3 regions of the Anaerococcoides asporogena genome follow, and region 1 is predicted to be linked to each of the others. Evidence: a T-box and tRNA genes for the amino acid it is inferred to sense, from the RefSeq annotation. Region 1 holds a T-box; the other regions hold tRNA genes.
The links. A T-box is a leader RNA that pairs with one kind of tRNA and senses whether it is charged. The one in region 1 lies ahead of ileS (isoleucine--tRNA ligase), so its partner is inferred to be a tRNA-Ile.
Positions count from the first base shown of each region.

Region 2: it encodes a tRNA-Ile, which carries the amino acid that the T-box ahead of ileS (isoleucine--tRNA ligase) is inferred to sense. The anticodon was not compared.
Region 3: it encodes a tRNA-Ile, which carries the amino acid that the T-box ahead of ileS (isoleucine--tRNA ligase) is inferred to sense. The anticodon was not compared.

Region 1 is NZ_CP120965.1:3,319,336-3,326,837, forward strand. Features, by position in the region: gene ileS (isoleucine--tRNA ligase) at 1-2,135, opposite strand, end outside; T-box leader at 2,217-2,422, opposite strand; gene P6M73_RS15165 (VOC family protein) at 2,528-2,914, opposite strand; gene P6M73_RS15170 ((2Fe-2S)-binding protein) at 3,057-3,284, opposite strand; gene P6M73_RS15175 (class I SAM-dependent rRNA methyltransferase) at 3,409-4,590, opposite strand; gene P6M73_RS15180 (2-phosphosulfolactate phosphatase) at 4,583-5,323, opposite strand; gene mnmL (tRNA modification radical SAM protein MnmL/YtqA) at 5,320-6,246, opposite strand; gene P6M73_RS15190 (HAD family hydrolase) at 6,246-7,034, opposite strand; gene ytvI (sporulation integral membrane protein YtvI) at 7,160-7,502, opposite strand, start outside.
Region 2 is NZ_CP120965.1:331,068-338,569, forward strand. Features, by position in the region: gene P6M73_RS01580 (iron-containing alcohol dehydrogenase family protein) at 1-754, opposite strand, end outside; rRNA gene rrf (5S ribosomal RNA) at 1,190-1,307, shown strand; tRNA gene P6M73_RS01590 (tRNA-Lys) at 1,313-1,388, shown strand; gene P6M73_RS01595 (NUDIX hydrolase) at 1,497-2,105, shown strand; gene P6M73_RS01600 (DMT family transporter) at 2,102-2,998, shown strand; gene P6M73_RS01605 (cob(I)yrinic acid a,c-diamide adenosyltransferase) at 3,195-3,758, opposite strand; rRNA gene P6M73_RS01610 (16S ribosomal RNA) at 4,303-5,803, shown strand; tRNA gene P6M73_RS01615 (tRNA-Ala) at 5,942-6,017, shown strand; tRNA gene P6M73_RS01620 (tRNA-Ile) at 6,025-6,101, shown strand; rRNA gene P6M73_RS01625 (23S ribosomal RNA) at 6,280-7,502, shown strand, end outside.
Region 3 is NZ_CP120965.1:338,880-346,381, forward strand. Features, by position in the region: rRNA gene P6M73_RS01625 (23S ribosomal RNA) at 1-1,349, shown strand, start outside; rRNA gene rrf (5S ribosomal RNA) at 1,425-1,542, shown strand; tRNA gene P6M73_RS01635 (tRNA-Ile) at 1,580-1,656, shown strand; tRNA gene P6M73_RS01640 (tRNA-Ala) at 1,663-1,738, shown strand; gene P6M73_RS01645 (IS5 family transposase) at 2,105-3,097, shown strand; gene P6M73_RS01650 (transposase) at 3,313-4,047, opposite strand; gene P6M73_RS01655 (transposase) at 4,270-4,809, opposite strand; gene P6M73_RS01660 (YveK family protein) at 5,117-5,830, shown strand; gene P6M73_RS01665 (CpsD/CapB family tyrosine-protein kinase) at 5,832-6,575, shown strand; gene P6M73_RS01670 (CpsB/CapC family capsule biosynthesis tyrosine phosphatase) at 6,605-7,312, shown strand.

The DNA of each region.
Region 1 (7,502 bases):
TCGGTGAATTCTTCGATGGCAAGTCCCGCGCTGGTGATGTCGTAGTGGTCGAGGAAGTCGCCGACGGCTTTCACCAGGGTGTTGAGCCGGGACAGAATCCAGCGGTCCATGATGTGGGTCGTGGGAACATCCTGGTGCTGAGTCGGATCGTACTGGTCGAGTTCAGCGTACAGCAGGTAGAAGGAATACACATTCCAGAGCGTTCCCAGGAACTTGCGCTGGGTCTCGCCCACCTGCTCCCGGCTGAACCGGGTGGGCAGCCAGGGGGCGGAGGAAGTGTAGAAGTGCCAGCGGGTAGCGTCGGCGCCTTCTTCCAGGATGACCGGCATCGGTTCGACGATGTTGCCTTTGTGCTTGGACATCTTGATGCCGTTCTTGTCCAGGACGTGGCCCAGGACAATGCAGTTCTCATAGGAGTTCTTGTCCCAAAGAACCGTGGAAATCGCCATCAGGGTGTAGAACCAGCCGCGGGTCTGATCCACCGCTTCGGAAATGAACTGAGCCGGGAAGGTCTGTTCGAAGTATTCCTTGTTCTCGAAGGGATAATGATGCTGGGCAAATGGCATGGCTCCCGAATCGAACCAGGCATCAATGACTTCCGGCGTCCGATGCATTTCCTTGCCGCAGTGCGGACAGCGCAGCTGGACATTGTCAATGTAGGGCCGGTGCAGTTCGATGTTCTCAGTTACATCGATTCCCTTCTCCTTCAGCTCCTCAATGGAACCGATGCAGTCCTGATGACCGCAGTCACACTGCCAGATCGGCAGCGGCGTACCCCAGTAGCGTTCCCGGGACAGGTTCCAGTCGATGACGCCTTCCACGAATTTGCCCATCCGTCCGGTGCGGATGTTGTCCGGGTACCAGTTGGTGTCGTTCGTGTTCTTGACCAGCTTGTCCCGCATGGAGGACATCCGGATGAACCAGGAGTCTCTCGGGTAGTAGAGCAGCGGGGTGTCGCAGCGCCAGCAATGCGGGTAGGAGTGCATGTATTTCTCGGAAGCGAACAGCTGTCCGTGCTCATCCAGGTACTGAATGATCTTGGGATCGGCTTTCTTGACGTCCATGCCGGCAAAGGGCGTGACTTCGTCCACGAAGCGTCCTTTCAGGTCCACCAGGTGGATCATCGGCAGGCCGTACTTCTGCCCGGTCAGGTAGTCGTCTTCACCATAGGCCGGAGCGGTATGGACAATACCGGTACCGTCGGACAGGGTGACGTAGTCTGCATGAACCACGAAGAACGCCTTTTCTTCGGGAACATGGAACGGAAGCAGCTGCTCATATTCCATGCCCTCGATTTCGGATCCCTTGAAGGTTCTCAGATGTTCGTGCTCGACCTTGCCCAGCACCTGATGAACCAGGGCGTCAGCCAGGATCAGGATGTCCTCGCCGACTTTCACCTCGGCGTAGTCGAAGCTGCGGTTGATGGTCAGTCCCACGTTCGAGGGGAGTGTCCAGGGGGTCGTCGTCCAGGCCAGGAAATAGGTGTTGTCCTTGCCCTTGACCTTGAATTTGGCGATGACGGTGCGGTCGGTGACATCCTTATAGCCCTGTCCGACTTCGTGAGAGGACAGGCCGGTGCCGCAGCGCGGGCAGTAGGGCATGACCTTGAAGCCCTTGTAGAGCAGGTCCTTCTCATACATTTTCTTCAGCGCCCACCACTCGGACTCAATGTAGTTGTTTTGGTAGGTGACATAAGGATTGTCCATGTCCACCCAAAACGCGATGGCATCGGACATTTCACGCCACATGGCGGTATAGGTAAAGACGGAATTCTTGCATTCCTTGATGAAGTTTTCCACCCCGAAGTTTTCGATCTGGTCCTTGCCCGAAATGCCCAGTTTCTTTTCCACTTCCAGTTCCACCGGGAGGCCATGGGTATCCCAGCCGGCCTTGCGCGGAACCTTGTAGCCCTTCATGTTCTTGTACCGCGGAATGATATCCTTGATGACGCGGGTCAGGACATGGCCGACGTGAGGCTTTCCGTTGGCCGTAGGCGGTCCGTCGTAGAAGGTGAAGTACTCCTTCCCTTCATTCATGCTGAGATTCTTTTCAATGATCTCATGCTCTTTCCAGTAATCCCTGATCTCTTTCTCCATTTGGGTAAAGGACCGGCTGGGGTCAATTTTCCTGTACATTAATATGATCACCATCTTTCCATTATTGTTGCTTGCCTGTATTGCTGCTTGCCTGACCTATCAAAAAAGGCCTTCGTCCCAAAAAAGGACGAAGACCGTTCGTAACCACCTGTTTGATCGGATACTGACATACCCTTCGCTGTAACGTCGCGGGCCACGGGGCGCCTTACTGGTATTCAGGCTCCTGCTCCCAGGTGATCTTCATCTGATTCGCCGCAGGAATTCACACCAGCCATTCCCTCTCTGTCGCGTTGTCTCAGACTACTCGTCCTGTTCACTGCATTTTATTCATATGTAACCATAATAGCGAAAGTTTACGTATTCGTCAATGCAAATACGGGCGGCTCCCGCGAAATCCGGTGACGGCATCACGTAGTAATCGGCTCGTTCCCCTAGTCTTCCGGTTCGCCGATGTACAGGCAGAACGGATGGCCTTCCGGATCGATCATGACGACGAGATTGTCGATAAACTGCTCCTGCGCCCGGACCGCGCCCAGGCTTTCCGCCTTTTTCACCGCCTGGTTCAGATCAGACACCTTCAGATCAAGATGTGCCCCCTGATCCGGCATGCCTTCCTGAGGCGGCCAGACCGGTCTCTGGTAGGTGGGCACCCGCTGCGCACCGATGACCGGTCCCTGGTCGGGATTGGCCAGGAACACATAGTCCTCATACACTCCGACGATGTCCCAGCCCAGAAGCTTTGAGTAAAAATCCATCAGCGCCTGGGGATCCTTGGCATCCAGCACAATGCTGGTCCATTTGATGCTCAGTTTGTCCATTTCATGCCTCCTTCAACTACTTGATTGAGTGGAAAATTGACTTCTTCACCATTTTTGTCAGTGCAGGAAAATTCTGATTTGGCTGTCGGTGGATTATCGTTCCCCCAGGTTTTGCCTTCAGACCCAGTCTTGGAACGGGGGGTTATTCCCACAGACCGTCTTCGTAATCCTCGATCAGCTGCTCGATCTTCGGGATGCAGCGGGTCCCACTGCAGGCTCCGGTGCCGGCGCCGGTGGCCTGATGGATTTCAGCAAAGGTTCTTGCGCCGTTGCGGATCAGCTGCTTGACCCGGGAACGGGGGATTTGCTTGCAGATGCAGATTTTGGTGAGCTTGTCCAGAATTTCGGGCGTCAGGCCATTGTCTTCCATAGTATTTTCCTCATTTCACGGGGTAGATTCAGGGAGAGGCGCTTTCGGGCGAAAGACCTCATTTGAATCCATTATAAACTGGAATCACCCAAAGGAACAACTGATTCACGACACCGGAAATTTCCTAGAACACCTGGAAGATGAAGAACTTGAGGTAATAGGATTCATCCGAACTCATAAGGATCGGATGGTCGGCGCTCTGGGTGCGGAATTCGACCTGGCGCAGGATGCGGCCGGCGGCGGCCGCGGCTTCGGCAATGGTGCGGCGCAGCATGTCTTCCTTCATGAAGTGGGAACAGGAACAGCTGATGAAGTATCCGCCCGGCTCCACCATGCGGATGCCGCGCAGGTTGATTTCGCGGTAGCCGCGCACCGCGCCGGATACCGAGCCGCGGGACTTGGTAAAGGCCGGCGGATCGAGGATGACTACCTGATAGGTCTGTCCGGCACGCGACCAGACGGGCAGGACGTCAAAGGCATTGTGGGCTTCAAAGCGCACGGTATCTTCCAGCCCGTTGAGCCGCGCGTTGTCGCTGGCCATGGCGACGGCATCCTCCGAGATGTCAATGCCCAGAACGCTTTTCGCTCCGGCTATGCCGGCATTCAGGGCAAAGGAACCAGTGTGGGTGAAGCAGTCCAGGACGGTTCGGCCCTTCACCAGACGGTGGATCGCCTGCCGGTTTTCCTTCTGGTCAAGGAAAAAGCCGGTCTTCTGTCCGTTCATCAGGTCGACCCGGTAGCGGACCCCGTTCTCCGTCATGGTGATGACCGGATCAAAGGGTTCGGTCAGGAAGCCCTTCCAGGGGGTCATTCCCTCCAGCTCCCGCACCTTGACGTCACTGCGCTCGATGATGCCTTTGGCTCCAAAGTCCTCGCGCAGGATGCGCACGACATCGTCCTTGAAGCGGTCAATGCCCAGCGCCAGGCTCTGCAGTACAAAATAATCGCCGTAGCGGTCCACGGTCAGACCGGGCAGGAAGTCCGACTCGCCGTAAATCAGACGGTAGGCTTCTTCCTGCGGCATAATGTCGCGGCGGTAGGTTTCGGCTTCCCGAAGGCGGCGGCGAATCAGGGCAGTGTCCACCGCTTCCTCCGGATCACGGGTCATAATCCGGACAGAGATCTTGCTGACGTCATTGATGAAGCCGCGGCCGACAAAGTGACCCCGGGCATTCACGACGCTGACGATGTCGCCGTTCTCATAGGTTCCGCTGTAGTTTTCAATTTCATCGGTATAGATCCAGGGGTGGCCTTTTTCCGCCGCATGGGTCTTGCCGGGCGTCAGGTGGATCACGCAATCAGGCATATGGATTCTCCTTTTCATGGGCAGGTGTTTTTTCCCAGGTGACCAGTCCCTCCCGGTACCGGGGTACAACGTCCAGCCGATTGGGGCGCAGGGCGTAGTTCAGGTCATCCTGAAGACCCAGTTCGCGCAGACGGCCGTAATGGACCGACTCGGTCAGGGCCGGGTGGATTTCCGGGCAGGATTCATAGAGCAGGCGGGCAGCCAGGGCCAGATCCGTCAGCGAAACGGCGCCCCGGGCTTCGTGGAGCATGGCTCCGGCGGTGATGAAGTCATCCAGTGAAAACAGACCCATGGTGCCGGCATTGAGCAGCAGGATGTCTCGCCCGGACTCCAGCGCCCTGGTCATGACTGCCCGGGCATTGAGCAGGCAGCCGATCAGAACCTCGGAGGCGCCGGCGGTGCGCAGCAGGGTGCGGGTTCCGTTGGAGGTCGTCATGACCAGGTCGCGGCCAAAGACCGTTTCCGTGGTATATTCCAGCGGGGAGTTGGACAGGTCAAACCCTGGAATTTTCAGGGCATGGCGTTCTCCGCCCAGCAGAAGGCCGGGCTGGTCGTCCCGCAGCCGGAGCGCTTCCTCGGGCTCCATGACGCAGCGGATGGAACGGGCACCGTTGGCCAGAGCCGTCACCATGACGGTGGTGGCGCGCAGGGTATCGATGACAATCACCGTTTTCCCCGGCAGCTGCTCGGGATGAATGGCTTCGTGGCTTGGCAGAATAGAACACTGGATCATCTGATTTCCTCCCTCAGGCTGCCCTGGATGATGTCCCGGCGGGTCAGCTCGCTGTCAATGGCATTCAATATTTCCCACTTCTTCAGGGACCACATCGGTCCGATCAGCAGTTCCCGGGGACTGTCTCCGGTCAGGCGGTGCACCACCATGTCCGGGGACAGCAGGCCGATGGCGTCACAGATCAGCGTGATGTATTCGGCCTCTTCCAGGAACCGGAGACCGCCGCTCTGGTACACGCTCTCCAGTGGGGTATGGCGCATCAGGTGGAGCAGATGGAACTTGACTCCCCGGCTGCCCTGATCGCGCACATAGCGAACGGTTTCCAGCATGTCTTCCCTGGTTTCGCCCGGGAGGCCGAAGATCACATGGGTGACAGCTTCGATGCCGGCCCGGGTGAGCCGCTCCATGGCGGACTCATAGACAGACCGGTCATAGCCGCGGTTAATCCGGCGGGCGGTCTCGTCATGACAGGTCTGGAGGCCCAGCTCAACCCAGAGATAGGTCCTCTGAGAAAGCTCCTGCAGCAGGGCGATGATCCCATCGGACAGGCAGTCCGGCCGGGTGGCGATGGCCAGTCCGACCACGCCGGGCTGGGCCAGTGCTTCCTCATAGCGTTCCCGGAGGCGGTCCGGGGTGTCATAGGTATTGGTAAAGGCCTGAAAATAGGCAATGTACTTGCCGCTGGTCCACTTGTCCGACAGGGTGCGGCGTACCGTCTCGAACTGTTCGGTCAGGGAGCTGAGCCGGTCGCCGGCAAAATCGCCGGAACCGCGTTCCGAACAGAAAATACAGCCGTCGAAGGACAGGGTGCCATCCCGGTTGGGACAGGAAAATCCCCCGTCCAGGCTGATCTTCATGACTTTTTCCCCGAATCGTTCCCGCAGGTCATGATTCAGGCTGCGGTAGCGCTTTCCCGACCACATTACAGAATCCCCAGCTGCCTGAGCGCATGCAGGACGCCGTCCTCTTCGACGGAAAGGGTCACCAGGTCGGCTATGCGCTTGAGGTCCTGCGCTCCGTTGCCCATGGCCACGCCGATATCGGCATACTCGATCATTTCGATGTCATTGTAGTTGTCGCCAAAGGCAATGAGCCGGGCACGGTGCTCCGGATCCAGATGCTGGCGGACCGCTTTCAGGCCATCCCGCTTGGTGGAATGGGACAGCGTGATATCAAAGGAATCCGGGGAGGGCTGAACCAGGACGGTAATCCCATGATCGGAGAAATCCTCCATGGCTTCGATGTCCGCCATACGACGGAAAGTCACCGTGATCTTGTTGACTTCCAGTCCGGCGGAATCACCCAGGGGAAGAAGGTAGGCCGGGTCGATGCCGAAGCGCCGGACATAGTCGTCGTCGGCGGGAAGGGGCTGGTTGGTGTAAAGTTCCAGGCCGCACTCCAGGTACAGCACCGTATCGAACTGACCCAGGCGCTGCAGGATAAAATCCAGAGTGTCCTGAGGAAAGAAAACATTGCGGATCTCCCGGTCCCCTACGGTCACGTAGGCTCCGGCACAGAGGGAATAGCCGTCGGGTTCCATATCCCGGATCACCTGGGGCAGGCTGCCGTGGGAGCGGCCGGTGCAGATGAAATAGCGATCGCCGCGGTCCCGCAGGGTCCGGAGCGCCTGGCGAAATTCAGGGGTCAGCGTGTTGATGCCCTTGCTGTATTCCAGCAGGGTGCCGTCCACGTCAAAAAACAATAAATTCATGGGGGTCCTCACTTTTTTATAGGCTGCAAACTCAGTGTAACACAGAAAAACAGACGGAACGAGCCGTCTGTTGTCTTCCGGTCCCGCCCGCGGGCAGGGCGGCTGCGGGGCGGTCGGGCCGCTGGTCAGCGCAGCACATTGATGACTTTGTCGTCATTGAGCTTCTTGAAAATGGTAATGGCCAAAGGCAGAATGAACATGCCTACGATGCCGAACAGGCGAACGCCGACGTACAGGCACATCAGGATAATGATGGGATGAAGACCGATCTGGTCACCCACCACCTTGGGTTCAATGGACTGGCGCACGACAAAGATGATGGCGTAAAGAATAAACAGGCCGATGGCCAGCTGGAAGTTCCCCAGAATCAGGTTGTAGACAACCAACGGAATCATGACCGTTCCGGTTCCGATCACCGGCAGAGAATCCATCAGGGCAATCAGGAACGCCAGCACGATGGCATTGGAC
Region 2 (7,502 bases), 700 kb from region 1:
CCATGCCGCCCATGGTCGAAGCCATCAGCAGCTGATCGATCTGATCCGGGCTCAGGCTCTTGCGGATGAAAGCTTCCTTCAATTCTCCGAACAAAGCCAATCCCTTTTCTGCGATGATGTCGGTCATGAGATTGGCATTGACATTCAGGTATCCTTCCACCAGGTGGCTGAATGCGTCAAAGGCATTATGCAGGATGCTGTTGAAGTCAGCGGTATAGATGTAGCGGGGATCCAGATAAGCCAGTTTCGGGAAACTTTCCTGACCAAAGTCCTTCTTAGTTCTCAGCTGATGGTCTGTCACAATGGAATAGGGTGTCACTTCACTGCCGGTTCCGGCTGTGGTTGGAACGGCAACAATCGGAATGGACCGGAGATTCTTCATGTTGAAGGCTTCGCGGGCAGAGATCCCGCGATGACGAAACAGTACGCCGATTGCCTTGGCTGCATCAATGGGTGAACCTTTTCCCAGGCCGACAATAAAGGAAATTCCTTCCCGTTCATTTTCGTTGAATGCCTGCTGAATCAGCTCAATCGTGGGGTTATCATCAATTCCGTCGAAAATTTTATAGCGGATGTTTTCTTTTTCCAGTGCAGTGATGACATCATCCAACGACCCGTTCAGTTTGCTGGAATTGACACCAGTGACAATGAGAGCCTTTTTACCAAGCCGTTTTAAGTAGTGACTGTGCTTGATCAGGCAGTTGGGTCCCTGGATCAATCGGGTTGGCAAATAGAACTGAAAATCATTTTCCAAGCAGATGCCCTCCTCATCTTATTGATATACATCAATTTTAACATAAGAAGTCTTGCAGTTCGGAGAAGACGAACGGAATCATGGAATTATTTAAAGGTTTACAACTTCGCCCTTATGGCAGTATAAAGAAGAACAGGAATAAGGAGGCAGGGAAATTTTTTTACTGAATGGTCCGATTGGGTTTGATTTTTCAGCGGGAAACTGTCATAATCATCAAGGACGCTCATCGGTAGCGGACCTTCACTTCAGAATCTTGCCAGTATTTTTCGGATGTATTCTGGGTAGATCCGCTGTAGCGAAACCGATCAGAGTCCAAAGAAGAGACTGATTTGGCGGGCTTGCATGGAGTTTGAAAAAAACTGAAAGGTTTTTTCAAAATGTTGTTGACATGTGACAGGCCGGGCCATATAATAGTCTTTGTCAGTAAAACTGATATCCGGTGTTTATGACTGTAAGGGCTACACCCGTTTCCATCCCGAACACGATGGTTAAGCCTTATGGTGCTGATGATACTGCACGGGAAGCTGTGTGGAAAAGTAGGTTGACGCCGGTTAATCTGGTCGACTAGCTCAGCTGGCAGAGCACGCGACTCTTAATCGTGGGGTCCAGGGTTCGAACCCCTGGTCGACCACCAGATGAAAAAAAGACATTCAAGCAATTGAATGTCTTTTTTTTCATTTCTTCATCCATTACAGTAGAATAGAAGTATGTCACGTATCATCTTCAAGGAGGAAATTAAGCTTTGAATCAGGATAATGTGGATCCGAGGATCCTTCAGTATAATGAACGATTGAAAAATACGCTGCGAGATGAGCTTCTAAATTACAAGGAACGCTTTCCTGAGGAATGTGAACCGGATCAGGTTCTGGAATTTATCGGAAATCAACTTAACCTGTTCGGACGGGATTCACAGGAAGGACATATTACCTGCAGTGCCTGGGTTGTCGATCCGCAGCGTTCTGCGGCGATACTGGTAAGACATCGTCGTCTGAATAAATGGGTACAGCCCGGCGGCCATATCGAACCTTTTGAATCCCCTTTGTCAGGCGCGGTTCGTGAGGCGGCGGAAGAAACAGGAATCACGGATTTTGTGATTCTGGATGAGCGGTTGTTTGATGTCAGTGTGCACTGGTTTCCGGAAGGGAAAGACGGTCCGGCTCATTTTCATTATGATCTGAGGTATTTATTGCAGGCTCCAGTCAAAGCAGATCTCTATGCCAACAATGAAACAGATGGAGCCGCCTGGATCCCGCTGGAACAGCTTCAGAATTACTCCGGAGAGGAAACGGTCCTGAAAATGGCTGAAAAAACATGGCGCTGGTCACCTGCCGGGAAGCATGTTCGGGAATGAATAGGACCATAAGAAAATTTCTGCCGCATCTGGCGGCGTTGGTAACTATGTTTTTCTGGGGGTTGTCTTATTTATCAACCAGAATCCTGATTCAGGAGATCCCGCCGACCTTGGCGGTGTTTTATCGGTTCACACTGGCGTCGGTCCTCCTGTGGCTGCTGCTGCTCCTTCGCCGAAAAAAGATCAGGATACTCAAGGAAGACATTGTCAAGATTCTTCTGGCGGGACTGACGGGAGTCGCGTTGAACTTTACCTTGGAAAATATCGGAGTCAAATATACATCCACCGCCAATGTCGCTTTGCTGGTTGCTACAATTCCGGCAATGACCCTTCTGTTTGAGAATTATCGGCTGGCGCGGAAAACCGGCTGGAAGGAAATGGCCGGAATTCTTGTCAGTATGACAGGCATTGTTTTAATTACGCTGGGTGACAAAAGCAGCCAGTTTACCTTTTCGCTGTTCGGGGATGCCATGGTCCTGCTCTCGAGTGTGGCCTGGGCAGTGTATACTTCTCTCGTGGCCGATCTGAAAGGCGACTATGATTCGATGGAGATTACGCTGTACACGAATTTTTCAGGAGCTGTCTTCATGCTGCCGACTTTGGGGTTTACCGGGATCCGAATTCCCAAAGGTGATGCGCTTCTTCACTTGATCTATCTTGTACTGTTCTGTTCGATTCTGGCTTATGTGCTGTATATGTGGGCACTGAAGCGTCTGGGTGGCGTTCGACTGAACTCCTACATCAATCTGCAGCCGATCGTGGCGATTTTCGCATCCATCTTTCTGCTGAAAGAAACCATGACGCCGATCCGTCTGATCGGCTCAGTGATCATCATCGCCGGTGTCTGGATCGTGAATCGGGCTCTCCGGGCCATCACCGTTCCGACGCAATAGCCAAGGACATCATCTCGGTGGTTCTGCGCAAGGATGAGGGATTCGTGTCACCAATCTGCGCCTGCCGGCTGGAACGGTTGGAATAAGGCATTGTGTCTGAGCGGGGAAGATCAAAAAAATAAGGGGCCGGAAACTTTGAGTTTCCGGCCCCTTATTTTTGAAGAATGGACGGCGCTGTGAAAGGTAGGGAGAGAGGCTATTCCCAGATAATCGTGACGACTTCTGTTCCGCCAAGCTCCTGATTGAGATATCGGGCTACCGTGAAAAGATAATCGGACAGGCGATTGATGAACTGGTAGGAATGGGGATACTGCTTTTCGCCGATTTCATCAAGGTATCGGACGAAGCTTCGTTCGGCCCGCCTTGCGAGAGAACGGGCGACATGTATTTCGGTCGCCTCCAGAGTGCCGGAGTAAAGGATGAACTTTGTCTGGGGCGGCATCTTAACCGTAAGTTCATCCAGTTTGCGTTCCAGAGAATCGGGGTGCTTGGCTTCGAATCGTATAATTGTAAAGTTAGAGGATACCTCAGTGCCGAGATTATAGAGTCCGTTCTGGATCCATTCAATGGTTTCGATAATGTCGTTCCTCTGCTCAAAGTCATCGGTCTTTTTCAGCGAAGAGGTGCAGACTCCGAGATAAGCGTTGAGTTCATCCAATGTGCCATTCAGTTCTATAAGAGAAGATCCTTTGGACACCCGTTCTCCATCCAGAGTTCCTGTAGTGCCCTGATCACCGGTTTTTGTTACAATACTTTCCATGTATGTTTCCTCCATTGATAATCAATATCATATAATCTATTCTAAGTCACTCAGCAGTAGGACTCAAAGAACGAATCATGAACAATCATGAACAATTGGTCAATCCTGACAAGCCGGTGCGAGGTGATCACTCGCGGTGTTCCAGGGTCATCCCGCAGACTCGATTCTATGAGAGTTCGAATCCTCCGGAAGGGACTGCACTGGAGCTGCCGCCTGCCTGGTCTTTACTGGCCGCAATTTTCGAAAAAAAACGAGGATTTTGTCCAATTTAATATTGGAATTTGGTCCACGGTGTAGTAATATAGTTCTTACCCGCTGCGATGCCGTAGTGAATGAAATAAACGGTCAACAAAAACTTTAAAAATCTTTAAAAAAGTCGTTGACAAGGCGATGCGCAGTTGGTAATATATAGAAGTCGCCTAAAGCGGCAACGAAACAAACTGTTCTTTGAAAATTAAACAGAATACAAGGTAAAACAAACCAGCAATTCATTTTGAGTAGTCAGACAAGACTAAAAAATCGACTAAAAGCTAGTTCAAACTTTTAACATGAGAGTTTGATCCTGGCTCAGGACGAACGCTGGCGGCGTGCCTAACACATGCAAGTCGAGCGAGGTGTATACACCTAGCGGCGGACGGGTGAGTAACACGTGGGTAACCTGCCTCAGAGAGGGGAATAGCCTTCCGAAAGGAAGATTAATACCGCATAATATACGCATTTAGCATTATGAGCGTATCAAAGGAGAAATCCGCTTTGAGATGGGCCCGCGGCGCATTAGCTAGTTGGAGAGGTAACGGCTCACCAAGGCGACGATGCGTAGCCGACCTGAGAGGGTGATCGGCCACATTGGAACTGAGACACGGTCCAGACTCCTACGGGAGGCAGCAGTGGGGAATATTGCACAATGGGGAAACCCTGATGCAGCAACGCCGCGTGAATGATGAAGGCCTTCGGGTCGTAAAGTTCTTTGATTGGGGACGATAATGACGGTACCCAAAAAACAAGCCACGGCTAACTACGTGCCAGCAGCCGCGGTAATACGTAGGTGGCGAGCGTTGTCCGGATTTACTGGGCGTAAAGGATGCGTAGGTGGAAACTTAAGTGGGATGTGAAATCCCCGGGCTCAACCCGGGAACTGCATTCCAAACTGGGTTACTTGAGTGCAGGAGAGGAAAGCGGAATTCCTAGTGTAGCGGTGAAATGCGTAGATATTAGGAAGAACACCAGTGGCGAAGGCGGCTTTCTGGACTGTAACTGACACTGAGGCATGAAAGCGTGGGGAGCAAACAGGATTAGATACCCTGGTAGTCCACGCCGTAAACGATGGGTACTAGGTGTAGGGGTATCAACTCCCCCTGTGCCGTCGTAAACACAGTAAGTACCCCGCCTGGGGAGTACGGTCGCAAGATTAAAACTCAAAGGAATTGACGGGGGCCCGCACAAGCAGCGGAGCATGTGGTTTAATTCGAGGCAACGCGAAGAACCTTACCTAGACTTGACATCTCCTGAATTACCCTTAACCGGGAAGCCCTTCGGGGCAGGAAGACAGGTGGTGCATGGTTGTCGTCAGCTCGTGTCGTGAGATGTTGGGTTAAGTCCCGCAACGAGCGCAACCCCTATTGTCAGTTGCTACCATTCAGTTGAGCACTCTGGCAAGACTGCCCGGGTTAACCGGGAGGAAGGTGGGGATGATGTCAAATCATCATGCCCCTTACGTCTAGGGCTACACACGTGCTACAATGGCAGGTACAAAGAGACGCGATCCCGCGAGGAGGAGCAAATCTCATAAAACCTGCCCCAGTTCAGATTGCAGGCTGCAACTCGCCTGCATGAAGTCGGAGTTGCTAGTAATCGCGAATCAGCATGTCGCGGTGAATACGTTCCCGGGCCTTGTACACACCGCCCGTCACACCATGAGAGTTGGCAATACCCGAAGTCCGTGAGGTAACTATTTATAGAGCCAGCGGCCGAAGGTAGGGTCAGCGATTGGGGTGAAGTCGTAACAAGGTAGCCGTAGGAGAACCTGCGGCTGGATCACCTCCTTTCTAGGGAGTCACAGCCATGGCAACATGGATGAGATAAAGGATGTCCATTTCACGGATATCTCCCATAAAAGGATTACTGATTTGTACATCCGAGTATTCTGTTTAATCTTGAGAGAATAACAATATTTTCTCGTTTGTGGGGGTATAGCTCAGTTGGGAGAGCACCTGTTTTGCACGCAGGGGGTCAAGAGTTCGAGTCTCTTTATCTCCACCACAGAAAAGGGTCTATAGCTCAGGTGGTTAGAGCGCGTGCCTGATAAGCACGAGGTCGGTGGTTCGAGTCCACTTAGACCCACCATTTATTTTTCTCAATTGTTCTTTGAAAACTGCATATATTCTTAAAACGTAAAGCAAAATTGTAGAAAAAACAATTTCGTTGAGAAGTTAGTCATTAACTGAAAAGTTATTGACAACAATTCAAAAACGTCAAGGGGAGCGAAAGCTCCAACCTTGAGCCAAAAATTAACTTGAAAAAAGATCAAGCTATAAAGGGCGCATGGTGAATGCCTTGGCATCAGGAGTCGAAGAAGGTCGCGATAAGCTGCGATAAGCTCAGGGTAGGCGCACATAGCCAGTGATCCTGAGATCACCGAATGGGGCAACCCGCCGAAAGGCATCCATAGAGGAATCCATACTCTATAGGAAGACACACCCGGAGAACTGAAACATCTAAGTACCCGGAGGAAGAGAAAGAAACATCGATTTTCTTAGTAGCGGCGAGCGAAAAGGAAAGAGCCCAAACCAGGGAGCTTGCTCTCTGGGGTTGCGGACACTCAAGAAAGGGAAGAGGCCCCTTAGCCGAAGCTGTTGGGAAACAGCGCCATAGAAGGTGACAGACCTGTAGGCGAAAAGGGAAGACGGACCGAGAGTGATCCAGAGTACCACCGGACACGTGAAACCCGGTGGGAAGCAGGGAGGACCACCTCCCAAGGCTAAATACTACCTGATGACCGATAGTGAAGCAGTACCGTGAGGGAAAGGTGAAAAGAACCCCGGAAGGGGAGTGAAATAGAATCTGAAACCGTGTGCCTACAACCGGTCAGAGCACCATAAGCGTGTGATGACGTGCTTTTTGTAGAACGAGCCAACGAGTTGTGATATGCAGCAAGGTTAAGCACTTCAGGTGCGCAGCCGAAGGGAAACCGAGTCTTAACAGGGCGTCTAGTTGCATGTTGCAGACCCGAAACCGGGTGACCTATCCATGGACAGGTTGAAGCGAGAGTAAAATCTCGTGGAGGACCGAACCACATTGGTGTTGAAAAACCATGGGATGAGCTGTGGATAGCGGAGAAATTCCAATCGAACTCGGAGATAGCTGGTTCTCCTCGAAATAGCTTTAGGGCTAGCGTTGGATGATGAGTCATGGAGGTAGAGCACTGAATGGGCTAGGGGCATATCGCTTACCGAACCTTATCAAACTCCGAATGCCAAAGACTTTAATCCGGCAGTCAGACAGTGACAGATAAGTGCCATTGTCAAAAGGGAAAAAGCCCAGATCGTCAGCTAAGGTCCCCAAGTATAGGTTAAGTGGAAAAGGATGTGGGATTTCTAAGACAACTAGGATGTTGGCTTAGAAGCAGCCACTCATTAAAAGAGTGCGTAATAGCTCACTAGTCGAGAGATCCTGCGCCGAAGATGTCCGGGGCTAAAACCTATCACCGAAGCTACGGGTGTATATTTTAATATACGCGGTAGAGGA
Region 3 (7,502 bases), 710 kb from region 1:
CTTCTGGCATATTCTGAGATACGAAAATACCCGAGTTCACGCTGCCAAGAAAAGCCTCTAAGGAGCGACATGCTGCCCGTACCGCAAACCGACACAGGTAGATGAGGAGAGAATCCTAAGACCATCGGAAGAATTGTTGTTAAGGAACTCGGCAAATTAACCCCGTAAGTTCGCGAGAAGGGGTGCCATGGCGACATGGCCGCAGTGAAATGGCCCAAGCAACTGTTTAACAAAAACACAGGTCTCTGCAAAAGCGCAAGCTGAAGTATAGGGGCTGACGCCTGCCCGGTGCTGGAAGGTTAAGGGGAATGCTTAGCGCAAGCGAAGGTATGAACTTAAGCCCCAGTAAACGGCGGCCGTAACTATAACGGTCCTAAGGTAGCGAAATTCCTTGTCAGGTAAGTTCTGACCCGCACGAATGGCGTAATGACTTGGGCACTGTCTCAACAACAAATCCGGCGAAATTGTAGTGCCAGTGAAGATGCTGGCTACCCGCGATTGGACGGAAAGACCCCGTAGAGCTTTACTGTAGCTTAGCATTGAGTTTCGATATTTACTGTACAGGATAGGTGGGAGACGAAGAACCATGATCGTCAGGTCATGGGGAGTCACCGTTGGGATACCACCCTGTAGATATTGGGATTCTAACCGGAGACCAGGAAACGGGTCACGGGACATTGCTAGGTGGGCAGTTTGACTGGGGCGGTCGCCTCCTAAAAAGTAACGGAGGCGCCCAAAGGTTCCCTCAGGACGGTCGGAAATCGTCCATAGAGTGTAAAGGCAGAAGGGAGCCTGACTGCGACACCTACAAGTGGAGCAGGGACGAAAGTCGGGCTTAGTGATCCGGTGGTACCTCGTGGGAGGGCCATCGCTCAACGGATAAAAGCTACCTCGGGGATAACAGGCTGATCTCCCCCAAGAGTTCACATCGACGGGGAGGTTTGGCACCTCGATGTCGGCTCGTCACATCCTGGGGCTGAAGTAGGTCCCAAGGGTTGGGCTGTTCGCCCATTAAAGTGGCACGCGAGCTGGGTTCAGAACGTCGTGAGACAGTTCGGTCCCTATCCGTCGCGGGCGTAGGAAATTTGAAGGGAGCTGACCTTAGTACGAGAGGACCGGGTTGGACCAATCACTGGTGTACCAGTTGTCGCGCCAGCGGCATGGCTGGGTAGCTATATTGGGACGGGATAAACGCTGAAAGCATCTAAGCGTGAAGCCCACCCTGAGACAAGATTTCCCATGGAGTAATCCAGTAAGATCCCTTGAAGAACACAAGGTAGATAGGTGAGGGGTGTAAGTGCAGCAATGCATGCAGCTGACTCATACTAATCGATCGAGGGCTTGATCTTAAACAAGTTAAAAATGATGAATTACGTTTGAAGAACTATATGCAGTCTTGAGGGAACAATAAAACCTCAAACCAATCCGGTGTTTATGACTGTAAGGGCTACACCCGTTCCCATCCCGAACACGATGGTTAAGCCTTATGGTGCTGATGATACTGCACGGGAAGCTGTGTGGAAAAGTAGGTTGACGCCGGTTTAAAAGTATCCTGATGTTTCATCAGGATATTTTGCATGGATCATTAGCTCAGTTGGTTAGAGCAGCCGGCTCATAACCGGTCGGTCCGGGGTTCGAGTCCCTGATGGTCCACCATTATATGGGGGTATAGCTCAGTTGGGAGAGCACCTGTTTTGCACGCAGGGGGTCAAGAGTTCGAGTCTCTTTATCTCCACCACTAAAAGTCATGTGAGAGCATTCACTCTTGCATGACTTCTTTGTTTATTGGCAGAATCAGAAACTGAATCGGATCGCTGCAGTTGAATCTTCAGCGAACGCTCAGAGAATGAATGAAGCTTTCGATTTTGGTTGAATTGAGAAGTTATCGCTGAAGTGTAGCAAATACTTATTATTAAAGTGCATTTTGTATTATTGGTCTGATAACAATAGTTAATGTACATTTACTAACCAGGGATTTTTTCAGGGCGATACCTATATTTAATCCCTAATATTAGGGAAACGCTGATTAATTCTGTTTTCTGTAACTCTGAGGAACGCTCTCACGATATAATTTAAGTATTACGTTACCAGCGAGGTTTTTCTTATGAAGCAGCAGACTTTCAGTGATTTTGAATACGCACATCGCCGCAAGACTACAAAGAGAGAAGAGTTTCTTGATTCTATGGAAACTATCATTCCCTGGAAAGATTGGGTCGAGATGATTCGCCCCTACTATCCTCAGGGAAAACGCGGCAGAAAGCCCATCGAAATTGAAACAATGCTTCGGATGTACCTGATGCAAAATTGGTTTAACCTCTCCGATGTTGCAATGGAAGACGCCATCTATGACAGTTATGCCATGCGCAAATTCATGCGGCTGGACTTCATCTCGCAGCAAGTGCCTGACGCAACCACGCTTCTTCACTTTCGCCATTTAATGGAAAGCCATCTCTTGGGGGAGAAGATCTTTCATGATGTCACCAGACGCTTGGAATCTGCCGGACTAATGATGCATGGCGGCACCATCGTGGATGCCACCATTATTGCAGCCCCCAGTTCTACCAAGAACCAGACGGGAGAACGAGACCCTGAGATGCACCAGACAAAGAAAGGCAATCAGTGGTACTTTGGGATGAAGGTTCATACCGGAGTTTGCGCCGGCAGTGGGTATGTCCATACAGTCACAGGGACTGCGGCCAATGTCCATGACATAAACGAGACACACAAACTGATTCGTCCCGATGATGAAGTAGCTTACGGAGATTCCGGCTATAATGGAGTCGAGTCAAGAAAAGAATTCACCGAGGATCCGCACTTATCTACTATTGAATTTCGCAGCAATGTTCGCCCTTCCAAGATCAAGACCAATAAGAACTATCCCGGGATCCAGTGGGACCGGGCAATTGAACAACGCAAATCATCCGTTCGAAGCAAAGTGGAGCACCCATTTTTGATCGTCAAACGGTTCTTTGGTTATGCCAAAGTAGTTTATCGGGGGATCAGCAAAAATTTGAATAGATTCAACATCTTGTTTGCCAGCGCCAATTTGTTGAATTGTATTCGTGCAAAACGAACGAAAGAATTCTGCATGGGATAAGTGCGCCCGAAATTGGGGGTTAGCCCACAAAACGGGCTGAAATCGCACTAAAATCCAGCATTTTTGTGCACCCATGAGCAAAAAAACAACATAATGACCGAACTGGGAAACGTTAACCTCAAATAATCAGTGTTTCCTTAGATCCAATCTTAAGCTGACTTGACTCTTAATAATGTTCAAAGTATAATTAGAGGGTTATGAATAATTGCTACTTTTCAGGAAGCAATTGCATAAACCTCGAAAGATATGTAGAAATTGAAGACTTGGTTTTTGTCAAAAAAAGAAGCAAGATGCTTCCTCAGGTTGCGGAAGGAATTCATCACAACAAAACTAACACAGATCATCACCTCAGTGGCTTGCTGTGTTCTCTCCATAATTCTGTCTAGACCATACTTCCGTTTGCTTTCTCCGATTTTGGCTTCCACCATATTGCGATCGCCAGCCTCCTGGACCTCTGCTGCTCGCTGCTGCTGGCGCACCTGAGGATCCTTTGGGGGTCTGCCAAGTGCCGGACCGTTCATTCGGATATTCTTGCTTTTGCAGAATGCCAGGTTGGCTTTGTTTCGATATATCTTATCTGCCAGGATCCTTTCAGGATATGATCCTGTTCTTTCTTTGTAACGCTCAGCACTCTCTTGCAAGGTCAGGGCTTCATTGAAGTTTTCAAACGAAAAATACTCCATTCGCACATACCCATCCACCGTTGAGAGGGCAATTTTCGAACCAAACTCGGTGTTGACGGATGCCTTGCCCCGCTTGATAGGCCTTACCCAGGGCTGGGACACACTGACAATTCGACGTTCGATCCGGTTAATTTTTAACTTCCACATCTCAAACTGCTGATCATGAATCAAAGACAGTGTCTTGAGTGCATCCATCGTCTTTGGGCTGATGGGTTTGTTCATGGCTGGTGAGTCAAAGTATCCCAGGCAGCGTTTCAGCAATCTCAAGAGAATACCCTGTTTTTCTCGGAACTGGGCTGGAGTATTTTTTCGATTTGGAGATGCTCAAATAAGCCTGTCTGGCATGATTCAACAATGACTTCTGAGTTTTGGTAATGGGTTTTCCTCGTGTTATTTCTAGATGACGCATGGCTGAACAGACCGCCTCATACAGGAGGCGGATATCCGTCGGGAAGTGGATGTCTTGTGGAACACAGGTAGCATCCAGGATCAACGTACCGCTGTTTGTCTGTACCAAGTCATTGACCGAAGAAGTGCTCGACTCAGAGTCTTTGGGATCGCTTTCCCCGAATGGCCGCCGCTCGAATCATCATCACTATCATCATTGGACGATGGTTTCTTTAAGGGATTCTGAGCAATAATAGCTTCATTGATTTGGCAAATTTCTGCAGCTGTAAAGCGTTGCCTGAAGTAAGACATCAAGCTGGTATCAAAGGGCAATTCACTTGAGAATTCTTCGAATCCAAGGAAAAACTGAAGATATGGATTTTCACGAACCAGCTCAATCAAATCCGCATCAGAGACATTCAAGGCTTGTTTGAGAAAAAGAGCGCCAAAGGCCAGTCTGGATGAGTATGCCCGGTTGCCACGAGGCCCATTGAACTTAGTGGCATAGATTTCTTCGATGAGATCCCAGGGCATTTGATGGGATAATTTCACCCATCGATTGGAGGGATCAATGCTGACCCCATGGAAACCACTTGGGTATTCAAACACCGAAATTTGACGATTTCTCTTCTTAAAACCCATAAAAATCTCCTGAATACGAGCAAAAATGCTGAAATTTAATGAAAACTTATAACTTTATTATACCAGAAACCAGTTAAAAGTGGCTTGAACACTATGTTCCGGACCCATTCAGCAGTCTCTAATTACAAAGGGCATTTTGCTTATATTTCAAAATTGCCCTTTTTCTTTATCCATTTAAGATAGGGCAGTCTGTCAGTGCCCAGATGGTATTGGTCAATAGATCCTGATCCATTCCATACTCTCATAGATAGAAGACAGAAGCTGTATTCTCTTTTTTCTCACGAATCATCATTTGGAGGCACCCAATTTGGAAGAAATTGATTTAAAGGAACTATTTCTGATCCTGTGGCATCGTATCTGGATTATTATCCTGGTTACCATCCTTTCAGGCGCTGTAGTATTTGGATTCACTCGTTTTCTCGTTAAGCCCAAGTATACATCATCCATAAAGATGTACGTCAACAATTCCACCACCAGTAAAGCGAATATGTCATCCAGTGATATCGCGGCAGCTCAGTCTCTTGTTGATACATACATCACGATTATCCAGAGCGACACGTTGCTGACCGACGTAATCGGACGAAGCAACTCGCTTTATACTACTGGACAGCTAAATAAAATGATTTCGGCCAGATCCCTGAATAATACAGAAGTTTTTCAGGTAAACGTCACTTCGGAGGATCCGAATGAGGCTCAGGCATTGGCCAATTCAATTGCTGATACGGCTCCTGAATATCTGTCGGATATCGTCACCGGTACATCAGTAAAGATCATTGACCGGGCCAAGTTTTCCGATGTTCCTACATCACCTAACATCCTCTCCAACACAATGATTGGACTTGTGGCCGGTTTCATGCTGGCATCCGGTCTGATTTTACTTGTCTCACTGATGGACACTCGGATCAAAACGGAACAGGACCTGCAGCGGATCACGGATCTGCCGATCCTGGGAGCGATCTCTGATTATGAGAATGCAAGCAGCAACAACTATGGCTATGCCATGAGCAGCGAGGTGATCTAAGATGTCTTTCAGATTATTCGGTGGCAAAACAGACCACGGCGTTCAAAATATTAAAACAGAGCGTCAGCATATCCTGGGAAAGAAAACACCATTTTCTATCGTGGAAGAGCTGAAAGTGCTTCGTACCAATATCCAGTTCTCCACCACATCAGAAGGATGCAAGGTCATCGGAGTAACAAGTTCCGATGCAGGGGAAGGGAAGAGCATTACAGCGTTGAACCTGGCGATCACCTTTGCCGAAACGCAATCCAGGGTTCTTCTGATTGACTGTGATCTGCGCAAGCCTAAGGTTTCCCGTCTGCTGAAAGTAAAGGCAGTACCGGGCTTAAGCAATGTGCTGGTTAACATGAATTCAGTACAGGAAGCCGTCCAGACCGTCCAGTTGGAGACTACCAGCATCGATGTGCTGCTGTCGGGAGACATTCCTCCCAATCCCTCGGAACTGCTTGGTTCGAGAAAAATGAAAGAACTCATTGAATCCTTGTCCAATCGCTATGACTACATCCTGGTGGATACTCCGCCGGTTAGTGTCGTGACCGATGCGGTTATCGTTTCAAGCTTGCTTACGGGCATGATTTTCGTCATCCGAGCAAGCCGAACCCAGCAGGATTCTGTTCATCCCGCGCTGTCTCAGTTGAAGTTCGCCGGAGCGAATGTCCTGGGCTTTGTCCTGAACGGAGTCAATGCCAAAGGAAATCGCAGATATTCAAATTACCGCTCATATAAGGAATCTGCAGCTCGATAGAATAACAGCAGACTCCTGGGGGAAGGCGCATGATAGATTTTCATACTCATATCCTGCCACATATGGATGATGGCAGCAGCGATGTCGGCGAGTCCATTCAGCTGATGAAAATGCTGAAAGACCAGGGAGTCGGGACAGTCGTCGCTACTTCACATTATTACCATACAAAGGAATCCATTTCTGAATTCCTGACACGACGTCAGCGAGCCTATGACCTGCTGCGGGAAGCGGTGGAAGGAATGGATGTACCTGACATCCGGCTGGGTGCTGAAGTTTCATTCTTTTCCGGGATGAGCCGCCTATCCGACTTTGATCGTCTGAAGATCCAGGGAACGGAAGCGATATTGATTGAAATGCCGTTTTCAATCTGGACTGCAGGGATCATCAGTGAGGTTTATTCCATTATCAATAATCACGGACTGACTCCAATCCTGGCTCATGTGGAGCGCTATCCGGATTTCCCGGTGGCAATTGATAAACTCAATGATCTGATTGATATGGGCGCTTTGTTTCAAATCAACGGTGAGTATATCCTTTCCGGAAAATCCCGCCGACAGGCGCTGGATCAGTTGAAACGGGGAGATCATTTTCTGTTGGGATCCGACTCGCACAACGTAAGAACACGAGTGCCAAATTTGGGAGAGGCCGCTTCTGTGATCCGGAAGAAGCTGGGTTCGGACCGTTTCCTGACGGTAGATCGATTAGGCCGTGAAATCATGAATGGTTCTGATCAATAGAAAACGTGAAGGTTATAAAAAACAGGGTCATGAAGAGAAATACTTCATGACCCTGTCTTTTTTCGTAGCGGTGGATTTGTCCGTGGCAGTTTCATATCCATGTGTGTTTAAGTGGCAGCTGGATCAGCCTGGAATATCCGGCTGATTTATCGGGCAGTCAAATCTGGCTGATGGATGAGGGGGATGCAGC